2 regions of the Burkholderia sp. FW306-1C-G01B genome follow, and region 1 is predicted to be linked to the other one. Evidence: riboswitches for the same ligand, from Rfam matches in the RefSeq annotation. Region 1 holds a riboswitch; the other holds the start of a gene.
What was found. A riboswitch is a leader RNA that binds a small molecule or an ion and turns the genes downstream of it on or off. The one in region 1 is predicted to bind manganese.
Positions count from the first base shown of each region.

Region 2: another riboswitch for manganese. It lies ahead of AC3WLY_RS02200 (calcium:cation antiporter family protein); the one in region 1 lies ahead of AC3WLY_RS18130 (TMEM165/GDT1 family protein).

Region 1 is NZ_JBYSWZ010000008.1:249,880-257,408, reverse strand. It holds gene pepN (aminopeptidase N) at 87-2,780, opposite strand; gene AC3WLY_RS18135 (DUF4136 domain-containing protein) at 2,967-3,668, shown strand; gene AC3WLY_RS18130 (TMEM165/GDT1 family protein) at 3,722-4,294, opposite strand; yybP-ykoY riboswitch at 4,373-4,510, opposite strand; gene guaD (guanine deaminase) at 4,662-5,981, opposite strand; gene AC3WLY_RS18120 (adenosine deaminase) at 6,416-7,441, opposite strand; gene xdhC (xanthine dehydrogenase accessory protein XdhC) at 7,460-7,529, opposite strand, start outside.
Region 2 is NZ_JBYSWZ010000001.1:488,120-495,648, forward strand. It holds gene AC3WLY_RS02170 (hypothetical protein) at 158-1,087, opposite strand; partial or broken gene AC3WLY_RS02175 (IS5/IS1182 family transposase) at 1,233-1,449, opposite strand; gene AC3WLY_RS02180 (hypothetical protein) at 1,470-1,604, shown strand; gene AC3WLY_RS02185 (hypothetical protein) at 1,617-2,018, shown strand; gene AC3WLY_RS02190 (MarR family winged helix-turn-helix transcriptional regulator) at 2,318-2,776, opposite strand; gene AC3WLY_RS02195 (DUF1330 domain-containing protein) at 2,840-3,133, shown strand; yybP-ykoY riboswitch at 3,246-3,422, shown strand; gene AC3WLY_RS02200 (calcium:cation antiporter family protein) at 3,496-4,506, shown strand; gene AC3WLY_RS02205 (copper-binding protein) at 4,628-4,981, opposite strand; gene AC3WLY_RS02210 (efflux RND transporter permease subunit) at 4,972-7,529, opposite strand, start outside.

The sequences.
Region 1 (7,529 bases):
TTCCAGCCGCACTCGCGCAATGAAAAAGCCGGCGCCGCGTTACGCGGCACCGGCTTTATCGCGCGGGCGCGATGCGGTCACTTGCGTCAGGCGAGCGCCTTCTCGACGATCTCGCGCACGTCGCGCGATTTCGCGCCGGCGGCAACCTGCTCGAGCGCTGAGCGCATCCGGTCGCGCAGCGCGGGCGTGAAGCGACGCCACAGTTCGAGCGAGCGCGCGAGGCGCGCCGCGACCTGCGGGTTGATCGCGTCGAGCGCGAGCACCTGTTCGGCCCAGAACGCGTAACCCGAGCCGTCCGCCGCATGGAATTGCGCGGGGTTGGCCGCGCAGAAGCTGAAAATCAGCGAGCGTGCGCGGTTCGGATTCTTCAGGTTGAACGCGGGGTGCGCGAGCAGCTTGCGAACCTTCGCGAGCGTCGGCTGCGCGGGTGTGCCGCGTTGCGCCGCCTGCATCGCGAACCACTTGTCGATCACGAGCGCTTCCTTCTCGAAGCGACGGTAGAAATCGTCGAGCGCATGCTCGGCCGGCTCGTCCGCACCCGCGGCCGCGGCGGACAGCAGCGCGCCGAGCGCGGCCGCGCGATCGGTCATGTTGTTCGCCGCGTCGTACTGGGCCGTGGCGAGGCGCACGGCATCGGCCGGATCGTCGAGTTCGGCGAGATACGCTAGCGCGAGGTTCTTCAGCGCGCGGCGGCCCGAGGCTTCCGGCGTCGGCTCGTAGGCGCCGGGCGTCTGGTGCTGCTCGTACGCGGCGAGCCAGTCGGCGCGCAGCGCGGTCGCGAGCTGGCGGCGCACGAACTGGCGCGCACGATGCACGGCGGCCGGATCGGCCTCGGCCATCTGGTCGGCGAGATAGGTTTCCGACGGCAGCGTCAGCGCGAGTTCGCGGAACGCCGGCGACAGGCTTTCATCGGTCAGCACGCGGCGGAACGCGGCGACGAAGTTCTCGCCGAGCGTGAGCGGCTCGTTCGCGGCAGCGCGCGACGCGAGCGTCAGCAGCGCGCGCGTCGCGAGGCGCTGGCCGGCCTCCCAGCGGTTGAACGGGTCGCTGTCGTGCGCGAGCAGGAACGCGAGATCGTCGTCGCTGTAGTCGTACTCGACGATCACCGGCGACGAGAAGTTGCGCAGCAGCGACGGCAGCGGCGCTTCCGGCACGTCGACGAACGTGAAGGTCTGCTCGGTTTCAGTGAAATCGAGCACGCGCGTCGTGCCCGATGCGGCGGCTTCGCCGTCGAGGCGCAGCGGCAGGTCGCGCCCGTCGCGGCCGATCAGGCCGATCGCGAACGGAATCAGGAGCGGCCCCTGCTGCGTTTCGCGCGCGGCCGGCGACGCGTCGCCGTAGCCCTGCGCGAGCGTGACCGTATGGCGGCGCGCGGCCGCATCGTACGCGGTGCGCACCGACACGCGCGGCGTGCCGGCCTGGCTGTACCAGCGCTCGAACTGCGCGAGGTCGCGCCCGTTCGCGTCGGCCATCGCGTGACGGAAGTCGTCGCAGGTCACCGCATGGCCGTCGTGGCGCTTGAAGTAGAGATCCATCCCCTTGCGGAAGCCGTCGCGGCCGAACAGCGTCTGGTACATCCGCACGACTTCCGAGCCTTTCTCGTAGACGGTCATCGTGTAGAAGTTGTTGATCTCGACGTAGCTCTCCGGGCGCACCGGGTGCGCCATCGGGCCCGCGTCCTCGGCGAACTGCAGCTGGCGCAGCACGCGCACGTCCTCGATGCGCTTGACCGCGCGGGCCGCCGAGTCGACGTCGTCGCCCGCGGCCATGTCGGCCGAGAATTCCTGGTCGCGGAATACCGTCAGGCCTTCCTTCAGGCTCAGCTGGAACCAGTCGCGGCAGGTCACGCGGTTGCCCGTCCAGTTGTGGAAGTACTCGTGGCCGACCACCGATTCGATGTTCGCGAAGTCGGTGTCGGTCGCGGTCTCGGGGTTCGCCAGCACGTACTTCGTGTTGAAGATGTTGAGCCCCTTGTTTTCCATTGCGCCCATGTTGAAGTCGCCGACCGCGACGATCATGAAGCGATCGAGATCGAGCTCGAGGCCGAAGCGCCTTTCGTCCCAGCGGATCGAGTGGATCAGCGAATCCATCGCGTGACGCGTCTTGTCGAGATCGGCCGGCTCGACCCACACCTGCAGCAGTTTTTCCTTGCCCGAGCCGGTCGTGATCTTTTCCTCGATCGCGACGAGCTTGCCCGCGACGAGCGCGAACAGGTAGCTGGGCTTGCGGAACGGGTCTTCCCATTTCGCGAAGTGGCGGCCGTCGGGCAGATCGCCCGAATCGACGAGGTTGCCGTTCGACAGCAGCACCGGGTACGCGGCCTTGTCGGCGCGCAGCGTGACCGTGTACGAGGCCATCACGTCGGGGCGGTCGAGGAAGTAGGTGATGCGGCGAAAGCCCTCGGCTTCGCATTGCGTGAAGAAGTTGCCGCTCGACACATACAGGCCCGACAACGTCGTATTCTGGTCGGGCGCGCATGCGCTTTCGAGCGTCAGCTCGAATGCGTCGGGGACGTTCTCGACGGTCAGCCCGTGCTCGTGCGCGCGCACGGCGCCAAACGGCGCACCATCCAGCCGTGCGTCGAGGAATTCGAGCGCTTCGCCCATCAACTCCAGGTGCGGCGCGGGCGCGGCGTCCGGATTGCGGCGCACGCGCATCGTATTCCTGACGATCGTGCGAGCCGGCGCGAGATCGAATTCGAGCGCGACGGAATCGATGAGGAAGGCCGGCGGCGTGTAGTCGGCGCGGCGGATCACGGTGGAGGAGGCGTTGTCGGACATGGTCGTCGAGATCGGTGGAGTGGGGGACGGGCCCGCGGCACGGGCCGGGCGAACCGGGCCATTGTACAAAGGCTTGCGGCTGCGTGCCGCGCGAACTTTTTACCGGTTCCGGCAGTCCGCGTATTATCGGCATCCCGTCCGGTTCGCGCGGTGCGACGAACGGGTGACGGATCGACGAGGATCAACATGAAACGCGAATGGATTTTTCGCGGTGCGGGCTGGGCGGCGGCGCTGTGCGTGGCGCTGCTGACGGGCTGCACCAGCTACGTGACGACCCAGGTCACGGCCTTCTCCGACTGGAGCGGCAGCGACGCGACACGCACCTATGCGTTTACGCGCACCGAGGCGCAGAAGAACAGCATCGAGCAATCGACCTACGAGCCGATCGTCGCGAGCGAGCTGTCCGCGTATGCGTTCCGGCAGGTGCCGCAGGCGCAGGCGCGGTATCTCGTCGGGCTGACCTATGCGGTCGGCAGCGATCTCGTGACGGTGCCGCAACCCGTCTACTACGATCCCTGGTTCGTCGGGCCGGGGCCGTACTGGCGGCGCGGGCCGTGGGGCCCGTGGGGGCCCTGGGGGCCGATGCCGGCCGGCTACGTCGCGCAGACGTACCAGGTGTTCGACTACACGCTCGGCATCCGCATCACCGAGCGCGCGACGGGCAAGGAGGTCTACAACGTGTCCGCGCGCACGACCGGCGACAACGGTACGCTGCTGTACGCGATGCCGTTCCTTGCGCGCAGCGCGCTCGCCGATTTCCCGCTGTCGAACGGCGCGGTCCGCTCGGTCCGGCTGCCGGTCGACAAGCGCGGCGGCCCGGCGGCGCCGGCCGCCAACGAGCGTGCGGTGCCGGCTGCGCCGGCTTCGGGCGCGGCGGTCGCGAAGTAGCGCTGCGTCAGCAACGGCGCGGCCCGCCCGGCCGCGCCGGCCACTTCCGTGCGTCAGACCCCGACGCCCAGCAGCGCCAGCGCGCCGAGCACGACGAACAGCACGGCCGCGATCCCGTGCACGAGCTTCGTCGGCAGGCGGTGCGCGAAGCGGTCGCCGAGCAGGATCGCCGGCACGTTCGCGAGCATCATCCCGAACGTCGTGCCGGCCACGACGCCGATGTAGTCCTGGAAACGCGCGGCCAGCGCGACGGTCGCGATCTGCGTCTTGTCGCCCATTTCCGCGAGGAAGAACGCGACGAGGGTCGCGCCGAACACGCCGAGCCGCGAACGGTTGGCATTGGCTTCGTCGGCGTCGAGCTTGTCCGGCACGAGGATCCACAACCCCATCGCGATGAACGAGAACGCAAGCGCCCAGCGCATGATCGACGGCGTGACGAGCGCGCCGAGCCATTCGCCGAGCGCGCCGGCGAAACCGTGGTTCACGAGCGTCGCGACGAGCACGCCGAGGATGATCGGCACCGGCTTGCGATAGCGCGCGGCCAGCACGAGGGAAAGCAGTTGGGTCTTGTCGCCGATTTCAGCGAGGGCGACGGCGCCGGTGGAAATCAGGAAGGCTTGGGACACGTATGGGGTTCCGCGGGCCGATGTTGTGCGTGCGAGCGACGATCCACGGCGCGCCGGGCCCTGATGCGGCGCACTGTGAACCATCGGTCTCGCCAGGCCTAGGTGGCTGCGTCCGCCATGGCCGAACGGCCAAGTCTGTTGACGGACGCCTCCGTCACGATGCGCGCCGGGGGCGCGAGGCATCGAGCGGAGCGGCTACTCCCCAATGAGCGGCGAATTCTAGCACGGTGTGTCGCGCGCGGGAATGCGGCCGGGTAGGGTTGCGAGGCGCACTGGGACACGATCGGCGCGTGGCGCCTTCGGCTACCCGGCATGCGCGGTGGTGGATGCGTCGCCGCGCATGCCGGGACGGAAGCCCGGCGGGCAGTTACGCTGCGGCCGCGCGGCGGGCCGCGCCGCGTTCGTGGACGAGCTTGCCCGCCGCATAGGTGCGGTACACCGCGCGGTCGTCGCCGAGCAGCGCCAATGCGAACAGCAGCTCCTCGAGCGAATCCGCGCGCTTCGTGCGGCGCGCGAGCAGCGGCGTGGCCTGCGGATCGAGCACGACGAAGTCGGCCTCGGTGCGCGGCGCGAGCGTGCCGACCGTGTCGGCAAGGTCGAGCGCCTGCGCGGCGCCGGCCGTCGCGAGCCAGAACATCCGCGTCGCGCTCAGGTGGTGGCCCGACAGCCGCGCGACCTTGTGCGCTTCGTTCATCGTTTGCAGCATCGAGAACGACGTGCCGCCGCCGACGTCGGTGGCGAGCGTGACGGGCACGTCGTATTCGCCGGCCTTGTCGAAATCGAACAGCCCGCTGCCGAGGAAGAAGTTCGACGTCGGGCAGTGTGCCACGACGGTGCGCGTCTCGGCCATCCGGCGGCGGTCCTCGTCGTCGAGGTGGATGCAGTGGCCGTACACCGCGCGCGGCCGCAGCAGCCCGTAGCGATCGTAGATGTCGAGATAGCTGCGATGGCCGGGGAACAGCTCGGCCACCCATTTCACCTCGTCGACGTTTTCCGCGACGTGGCTCTGCACGAACACGTCCGGATGGCGGCGCGCGAGTTCGCCGCACGCTTCGAGCTGCGCCTCGGTCGACGTCGGCGCGAAGCGCGGCGTGAGCGCGTACATCTGGCGGCCCTTGCCGTGCCAGCGGTCGATCAGCTCGGCGCTGTCGTCGTAACCCGATTGCGCGGTGTCGCGCAGGAATTCGGGGCAGTTGCGGTCCATCAGCACCTTGCCCGCGATCATCCGCAGGTCGCTCGCGTCGCTCGCCGCGAACAGCGCGTCGGCCGACTGCTTGTGCACCGTGCAGTAGACGAGCGCGCTCGTCGTGCCGCAGGCAAGCAGTTCGTCGACGAAGAAGTCGGCGACTTCGCGCGCATGCTCGGGGTCGCCGAACTGGCGCTCGGTCGGGAACGTGTACTTGTCGAGCCACGGCAGCAGGCCCGGCGCCGGCGACGCGATCATGTCCGTCTGCGGATAGTGGATGTGCGTGTCGATGAAGCCGGGCACGATCAGCTTGTCGCGCAGGTCATGGACGATCGCGTCGCGCGCGAGCGTCGAGGCGAGCTGCGCATACGGGCCGGCCGCGACAACCTTGCCGTCGTCGACGATCAGGAGGCCGTCGGTCTCGTAGTTCGCGGCCTGGCTCGATTTAGCCGGGTCGCCGTTGAAGGTCAGCAGTTGGGAACGAAAAGCGGTTTGCGTCATGACGAATGGTCCTGCATCAAGGTAAGGCGAACAGAAGAAAGCGATCGACGCCGCGCGGGCGACGGCATGGACGGCGCCGCCCGCGCGGCTGCTGGGCGGCGCTTCGCGAGTCGCCGTGACACACTGCGTGCGGGGCGTCCGGATGCGATTGCGCAGGCGTTCGTGGCGGCCGCGGCCGCCAGCGCGTGATTGCCCGCGAATCTCGCAGCGTTGGCGATCGCGGCCGATGCGGCGGCGAACGGGACGGCAAGCCGCGATCGCACGCGCCGGCGGGCGGCGACGGACTGCGTCGCCGCCACGCGGGCAGCGAACGCGGTGAACGCGCTCGCGCCGGGCGCATGCATGCGTTCGGCTCGACGCCGGGCCGGACCGCGAGTCGCGAAGCGGATGCCGTTACCGTGTTTCATCTGTCCAGCGCACCTCGATGCGGGCCGTCACGCGGCCAGCCAGTACGCGTCGAGGCGCGCGATCAGTGCGTCGCGCTGCGCCGGGTCGATGAACGACGCCTCGAAGCCGTTGCGGATCACCGCATGGACTTCGGCATCGGTGAGGCGCAGCCCTTCGGCCGTCGCGAAGTAGTTTTCGTTGACGTAGCCGCCGAAATAGGCCGGATCGTCGGAGTTGATCGTCACCGCGACGCCGCGGTCGAGCAGCGCCTTCAGCGTGTGCTTCGCCATGTCGTCGAACACGCACAGCTTCAGGTTCGACAGCGGGCAGACGGTGAGCGCCGTGCGCGTGCGCGCGAGGCGTTCGACGAGCGCCGCGTCCTCGATGCTGCGCACGCCGTGGTCGATCCGGTCGACCTTCAGCACATCGAGCGCTTCGTAGATGTACGCCGGCGGGCCTTCCTCGCCCGCGTGCGCGACGAGCTTCAGCCCGAGCGCGCGCGCCTTGTCGAACACGCGCGCGAACTTCGTCGGCGGATGGCCGAGCTCGGACGAGTCGAGACCCACGCCGATCAGGCGATGGCGATAGCGCTCGAACAGCGGCAATGCGGATTCGAACGTCGCGAGCGCGTCCTCTTCGGACAGGTGGCGCAGGAAGCACAGAATCAGCTTGCTCGACAGCCCGCGCTGCTCGGCATCGGCGAGTGCGCGCTCGATGCCCGCGACGACCGTCTCGATCGGCACGCCGCGTTCGGTGTGCGTCTGCGGGTCGAAGAACAGCTCGGTGTGAACGACGTTGTCGGCGAGCGCGCGTTCGCAATACGCGGCCGTCATGTCGTGGAAATCCTGCTCGGTCAGCAGCACGCTCGCGCCTGCGTAATAGATGTCGAGGAACGACTGCAGGTCGGTGAACGCGTACGCGGCGCGCAGCGCGTCGATCGAGTCGTACGCGAGCTTCACGCCGTTGCGCTGCGCGAGCGCGAAAATCAGTTCGGGCTCGAGCGAGCCTTCGATATGGATGTGCAGCTCCGCTTTCGGCGCACGGGCAATCTTGTCCTTGAATGTCGGGGTCATGGCGTCGTTCTTGGTCGGTCAGTATGTGGGGGAAGCCTGCACGTTCGTGTTCGCCTCGACGGCCTGCAGCAACTGCGCGGCCACCGAG
Region 2 (7,529 bases), on a different contig from region 1:
CAAGCTCGTCATCGACGATGAATTGCCGACACTGATCGAGTCGTTACTACCGTCACCAGGCCGCAGCGCGAGAAGAACCCACGCCGCATGCCTGTTTCGAATCGCGCTGCGGCGGGCGGGCCCCACGCATGGTTACCTCGCCTGCCCGTGAGCCGACTTACGGAATCGGAACGGCTTGATCTTCCGGTTTGAAATGAAAATCGTAGTCGTCACTCATCGACTGCGGCGGGGTGATACGGACGATCGGGACGAAGCCGCCGTTGGTGACGTTGTAATAGTCTTTCTGATCCTTTTGCGCATTCGCGAGCGCTTGGCCACCGGGCTCCGAACCGTTCGCCACATAGAAGAACGATTGAATCGGTAGCTCTGCGGGATTGAGGTTTGCCGGCCACGCGGCGATCACGAGCTCATTGTGGTCGCGGAACTCGGTCTCGCCCAGTAGTTGCATTGCCCTGATCAACTGGTTAAATGCGCCAGTTGTATCACCAAAGGGTGAACCGTGCCGCACATCGAAACCGCATTGATAAAGGTTTCTATTACTTCCTGCAGGCGCCGCGTTCCAATCGTTCAACCATGCTTCAGCGGTAACGATTCCTTGCTGCTGACAAAGGACGCTCTGCGCAGGAAACGTCTGCGTCGGTCCGCACCCATGGTCCGTCGATCGGCGGTCGGTCCAGCCGTCCATGGGAAAAGCGCACAGTACCTCGAGCTTCGTTTTATCCGCCGGCCCCTTGTACGGGCCGAGAACCGGAAACAGCGTGAAGCCGTTCGAGCCGCCGTTCTTGAATCCGCCGAATTTTGCGTCTTTGCGAAGATAGGAAAACGAGACGCGACCGGTTGCCACGTCTTCAGGAGAAGGTTGCCACGAATAATAGCCTGGCCCCGGTACGGTTTCGCGAATGATGATACCGGTGCATAAAAATACGGGAGCGGTATTGCTGCCGCAGTCTCCGTGCGTATCCATGTATTGATGCCACATGTCGCGCGCCGTGTGGGCGGTTGCGGCGCTTAGCACCTCGGCGGCGTTGACCGAAGCGGCCCAGATAAATGTCGCGACGAAAGCAAGCCGATACAGCATCTTTCTCATCTATCTCCTCCACCTACTAAGCACTGGCTCTTTATGTTCGTCGTATCCATACGCCAGCATTTAATGGATGAACGGACGTTATTCCCAATCACTAAAGTGGGTAACTGTCATTTACGACAGTTGGGCACGATAGGTATTTGTGTCCTTAGAGACGGTCCCGTAAAGATCGGCCGGCCCGGTGAACGGTATTCCAGCAGATCAGGCCGCAGCCGAGTTCGAGGAACGCGCCGTGAATGCCGGTACGGTACCTCGCGATCACCGGCTCGATACCGCGATTGAGCAACGCTCGTCGATGTCGCTCGAAGTCTTAGCCGCGATCGGCGTAGGCCAAACGCGGTTCCGTGCAGCGGGTGGCCGCGCAATCGTGGAGTAGTATTCCCCCATGTCCAAGTCATTGCTCGGCCTCTGCGGCGCACCGCCAACCATCCGTGACGAGGGCGGCAAGCTCGTTAAAGGGTTTGGAAACCGCTTCAACGATACGTGTGGTGGCGTCGGCCGTGACAACGGCATTGATTGATGGGAATGCATCATGTCAGCTGATTGGAAGCACCGTGCCAGGCTATTTATCCAGCGTTTCTGGCAGCCGACCAGTGCATGTATGACCTGCATGCCGGGGAGCTGGGGCAGTATTACGAGCGTTGCCCACTGGACGATTGCATTTCATACAGGTCTGCTTACCGGGCTCCTGGCTGTACTTTTGACTTTCACGCCTGCGGCGAAACTCTACGAGCATCGATACGGCAATGCGCTGGTCGTTGGCTTCCTGACAACGCTAGGCGACGCCTACTCGCATACGAGTCACTACCGTATCCCCTATGTCGAGCACATCTTGACGGGTGCAATTTCAGGTCTCTTGACGCTGGTGGCCTCATATCTTTTCGAAGACCGCGCGCGACGCCTTCGGGCGGTATGGGCCCGAGTTTTCGGATAGCTTATCCGGTGACTTTCTGAACCCTCCTGGCCGAGCGGAAAGAGGCTCCCCGGTGTGGCTACGCTTCATGATTGGGCGACTGCGTATGGACAACGGGAGTTCGCGGCCGTTACATGCCCCAGCGTCAGGGTGCGGCCACGAGCGGTCATAGCCGTAAAGCGCAAAATGTTCTCCATAGCGGTCGTGGGTGGCGTCTATTTCGGACAAAAACAGTGCCCCACGCAGTGCACAATCCGGGATCGTCGCACGTTGATTAGCCTTTCCGATATTGTCTCGAGCCTCGTCGCTCCAGGGTCATGTTATGTCGACGAGGATTCTGCGGCCTTGGCCAGCTTCGCCATTGCCTTCCTTGCCGAACGAAGTTGTTCATCGCCCATCCGACGGGCGAGTTCCGCCTTGGCCCAATTCCACACCGGGAACGCGTCGACCATGAGTTGACGCCCCGATGTCGTCAGAACCAGCCGCTTTCCAGCGCGACCACGTCCGCCTGTCGCGCTGACCAAATCTCTGCTCTCCAGATTCTGAACATTCCGGCTGAGGGTAGTCGGATCGACCCCGGCACTATCGGCAAGCTCGACGAGCGTCGCCCCTTCGGCCGCACCGATCCCAACCAAGAGGCTGAATTGCTCGGCCGTCAGCCCGAGCGGCTTGAAACAGGCATTGTAGTAGCGCGTTAGTGCACGCGCCGTTGCACGAGCCTGGAAGCCCGGACACTCCGCTGCGACGTCTTTCAAAGATTCTGGATCAAAACCGTTCACGTCTACCTCGTTGACAGCACTATCCTTGCATAATAATGTATATGCATTATTAGTGAGGGCACAATGCCAGCATACGTACACGTCAACCTACGCGTCATCGACTCCGCCAAGCAGGCCGCGCTCGCCCCACGTTTTCAGGCGGCGCTAACAGAGGCGGGCGGGAAGATCCTGCATTTCGGTCCTGTTGCGCAGATTCTAGAGGGGGATGAGGCGCCGCTGCCGATGGCCGGCGTGTTTGAGTTTCCGACTCTCGCCCAGGCGCTGGCCTTCTACAATTCCGAGAGGTATGCGCCGATCAAGGCCGAACGTCGGGAAGCCCAGCAAGCGCGGATGTTCATAGTCGAAACGCACTCGTGAGTGACCGCTTTCGGAAGGCGTGACGGTCCAGATTGGGTCGAACCGCGACATCCGCGAAAAACCATTCTTTCGAAACGAAGGCTTGTCGAAAGAAATCCGCTCCGCTAGACTGCTCTTCGTCTTTGGGGAGTAGCCTGCTTTCCGCCCCGCGGAAAGCGAACGCGTCAACACACTCGGCTTTCGGCCGTGGCGCGTTCGGCCGATTCGGTCTGGCGAGACCATGGGCACATCGCGTCGTTCCTGGTCGGACGTCGGCGGATGTGCCATGGTTCGTCAGCGTCCGACCACGGAGTCCCCATGTTCCTCCCAGCCGTTCCCCCGCGCCCCATCGCCCGCTACGCACCAGCCTGCGGAGGTGCCGCATGACTTTCATGTTCGTCGAACTGGCGTTCATGCTGATCGTGATCCTCGTGGCCGCCGAACTCTTCACCAATGCGCTCGAACATCTCGGCGAACGTCTGAAGATTTCCGAAGGCGTGACCGGTTCGCTGTTCGCGGCCGTCGGCACCGCGCTGCCCGAAACGATGGTGCCGCTGCTCGCGCTGGCCGGCGGCACGGCGAACCAGGCGGTGAACGAGGAAATCGGCGTCGGCGCGATTCTCGGCGCGCCGCTGATGCTCGCGACGCTCACCACCTTCCTGATGACGCTCGCCGTGATCCGCTCGCGCGGCCTGCGCGGCACGATCGCGCCCGAACGCACGGGTTTCGTGCGCGACATGAACTACTTCCTGGCCGCGTTCTCGCTGGCGACCGCGGCGATGTTCGTCCCGCATCACGACTGGGCCGTGCGCGCGCTGCTTTCCGCGATGCTGGTCGGCATCTACGCGATGTACGTCGTGATGACGTTCCGCGCGTCGAACCAGCTCGTCGATGCCGGGCACGGCACCGAGGCGCCGCATACGATGTTCCTGGCGCGCACGGGCCTGCCGACCAACCTGGCGACCATCGCGCTGCAGTTGCTGCTCGGCGTCGCGCTGCTGGTCGGCGGTGCGAAGGGCTTCATTCACGGCGTGGAGGGCGTGTCGCACGTGCTCGGTATATCGGCGCTGCTGCTGTCGCTGATCATCGTGCCGATTGCCACGGAATTGCCAGAGAAGGTCAACAGCGTGCTGTGGATCCGCCGCAAGAAGGATACGCTCGCGTTCGGCAACATCACCGGCGCGATGGTGTTCCAGGGCACGTTGCTGCCGGCGATCGGCATCATGCTGACGCCGTGGGAACCGCGCCTCGAAGTGCTGACCGGCGTGATCATTACGCTCGCGGCGGCGGCGTGGCTGCGCGTCAATGCCCGCCCGCGCGGGCTCGCGATCTGGGCGTTGCTGGCGAACGGCGCGGGTTATGTGGTGTATCTGTTCCTGACGCTGGCGCGCTGACGCCGGAATCGGGCGCATTGCCCGATACGCGCACACGCGCGGACGCGGCAACGACCGCCGCGCCGGCGCGGTGTGCATCGTTGCACGGATGCTGGCGAAAGCAACACCCGCACCCGGACGATCAGGATGCCTTCACCAGCTTGACGATCGTCATCGTGCCGTTGACGTTCTCGATCCGGACCTTGACCTTGTCGCCCACATGCACCTGCGCGAGCATGGCCGCGTCCTTCGCCTTGAACGCCATCGTCATCGGCGGCATCCCGACGTTGTCGAGCGCGCCGTGCTTCAGCGTGACCTTGCCGGTCGCGGCATCGACCTTCTTCACTTCGGCATCGGTCAGCGCGGCATTCGACTCGGCCGAGCCATCGGACGACATCTTCATGCCCGACATGTCGCCGGCGGCAAAGGCCGGCGTTGCAAGAGCGCCGATCGCGAGAACGGCAGCGGTGGTAGCAATCAGTTTCTTCATCGTGATTCTCCGGTTTGGGTGGATGGCACGTTCATGCCGTGAGGAACTGCATCGGAATGCCGCGCATCGCTCGCGCTTCGCACACGACGGCGCTGAAGCAGAAGCCATGCGGCGGGAATGACGAACATCGACAGCAGCGGCGCGGTGACCATGCCGCCGACCATCGGCGCGGCGATGCGCTGCATGACTTCGGAGCCGGCGCCGTGCCCGACCATGATCGGCACGAGGCCGGCGAGCACGACGGCAACCGTCATCGCCTTCGGCCGCACGCGCAGCACCGCGCCTTCGCGAATCGCATCGAGCAGCAAAGCATCGGTCAGCGGTTCGCCGACGTCGAGCCGGCGCGCCAGCGCGCCCTTCAGGTAAAGCAGCATCACGACGCCGAACTCGGCGGCCACGCCTGCCAGCGCGATGAAGCCCACCGACGTCGCGACGGACACCGCATGACCGAGCGCCCACACGAGCCAGAAGCCGCCGACCAGTGCGAACGGCACCGTCGACATCAGCAGCAGCGCGTCGGCCGCCGAGCCGAACGTGAGGAACAGCAGCAGAAAGATCACGACGAGCGTCACCGGCACGACGGTGCGCAGCGTCGCCGCCGCGCGTTCGAGATACTCGAACTGCCCCGACCACGCGATCGAATAGCCGGGCGGCAATGCGACCTGTTGCGCGACGGCCTGCTGCATCGCGCGAACCGCCGTGCTCAGATCCGTGCCGCGAAGGTCGACATACACGTAGCCGGACAGCCGCGCGTTTTCGCTGCGGATCATCGGCGGACCATCGGCGATCGCGATGCGCGCGACATCGCCGAGGCGGATCTGCGCGCCGCGTGCCGTGACGACCGGCAGTTGCCGCAGGTTCTCGAGCGAATCGCGGATCTCGCGCGGATAGCGGATGTTGATCGGAAAGCGCTCGCGCCCCGCGATCACTTCGCCGACATCGTCGCCGCCGACCGCCGACGACACGACCGACTGGATATCGGCGACCGACAGCCCGTAGCGCGCGGCGGCGAGCCGGTCGATATCGACGTCGATGTAGCGGCCGCCGTTCAGCCGCTCCGCGAGCGCGGACGTGACGCCCGGCACGTGCTTCACAGCTGCCTCGACCTGCGTCGCGATCGCGTCGATCTCCTTCAGGTCCGGCCCGGAGATCTTCACGCCGACCGGCGTCTTGATGCCGGTGGACAGCATGTCGAGCCGGTTGCGGATCGGCGGCACCCACACGTTCGACAGGCCCGGCACCTTCACCGTGCGATCGAGTTCGTCGACGAGCTTCTCCGGCGTCATGCCGGGCCGCCATGCGCTGCGCGGCTTGAAGCGGATCGTCGTCTCGAACATCTCGAGCGGCGCCGGGTCAGTCGCGGTATCCGCGCGTCCCGATTTGCCGAACACGGTGTCGACCTCGGGCACGGTCTTGATCAGCCGGTCGGTCTGCTGCAGCAGCTCGCTCGCCTTGTCGGCCGAGATGCCGGGCAGCGCAGTCGGCATGTACAGCAGGTCGCCTTCGTCGAGCGGCGGCATGAATTCGCCGCCGAGCCGCGACAACGGCACGGCCGTCAGCACGAGCGCGACGATCGCGACGCCGATCGCGAACCACGGGCGCCGCAGCGTCGCTTCGAGCAGCGGCCGGTAGAGCCGGATCAGCACGCGGTTGATCGGGTTCACGTGCTCGTGCGGAATGCGGCCGCGCACGAGATAGCCCATCAGCACGGGCACCAGCGTGACCGACAAGCCGGCGGCCGCGGCGATCGTGTAGGTCTTCGTGAACGCCAGCGGCGCGAACAGCTTGCCCTCCTGCCCTTCCAGCGAAAACACCGGAACGAACGACAGCGTGATGATCAGCAGCGAGAAGAACAGCGCCGGCCCGACTTCCGCGGCCGACGCCGCGACGAGTTCCCAGCGGCGCGCGGCTGTGATCGGCTCGCCGGGATGCGCGTGGCCGTATGCTTCCAGATGCTTGTGCGCGTTCTCGATCATCACGATCGCCGCATCGATCATCGCGCCGATCGCGATCGCGATCCCGCCGAGCGACATCAGGTTCGCGTTCACGCCCTGGTAGCGCATCACGATGAACGCGGCCAGCACGCCGAGCGGCAGCGACAGGATCGCGACGAACGCGCTGCGCAGATGGAACAGGAACACCGCGCAGACGATGCCGACGATCACGAATTCCTCGATCAGCTTGTCCTTCAGGTTGCCCACCGCGCGCTCGATCAGTTGCGAACGATCGTAGGTCGTGACGATCTCGACGCCGGGCGGCAGCGAACGCTTCAGGTCGGCGAGCTTCGCCTTCACCGCGTCGATCGTCGTCAGCGCGTTCTTGCCCGAGCGCATCACGATCACGCCGCCCGTCACCTCGCCCTGCCCGTTCAGCTCCGCGATCCCGCGCCGCATCGCCGGACCGACCTGGATGCGCGCGACGTCGCCGAGCAGCACCGGTGTGCCCGCGTCGTCGGTGCGCAGCACGACGTGCCGAAAATCGTCGAGCGTGCGCAGGTAGCCGGACGAACGCACCATGTACTCCGACTCGGCCAGCTCGACGACCGATCCGCCGG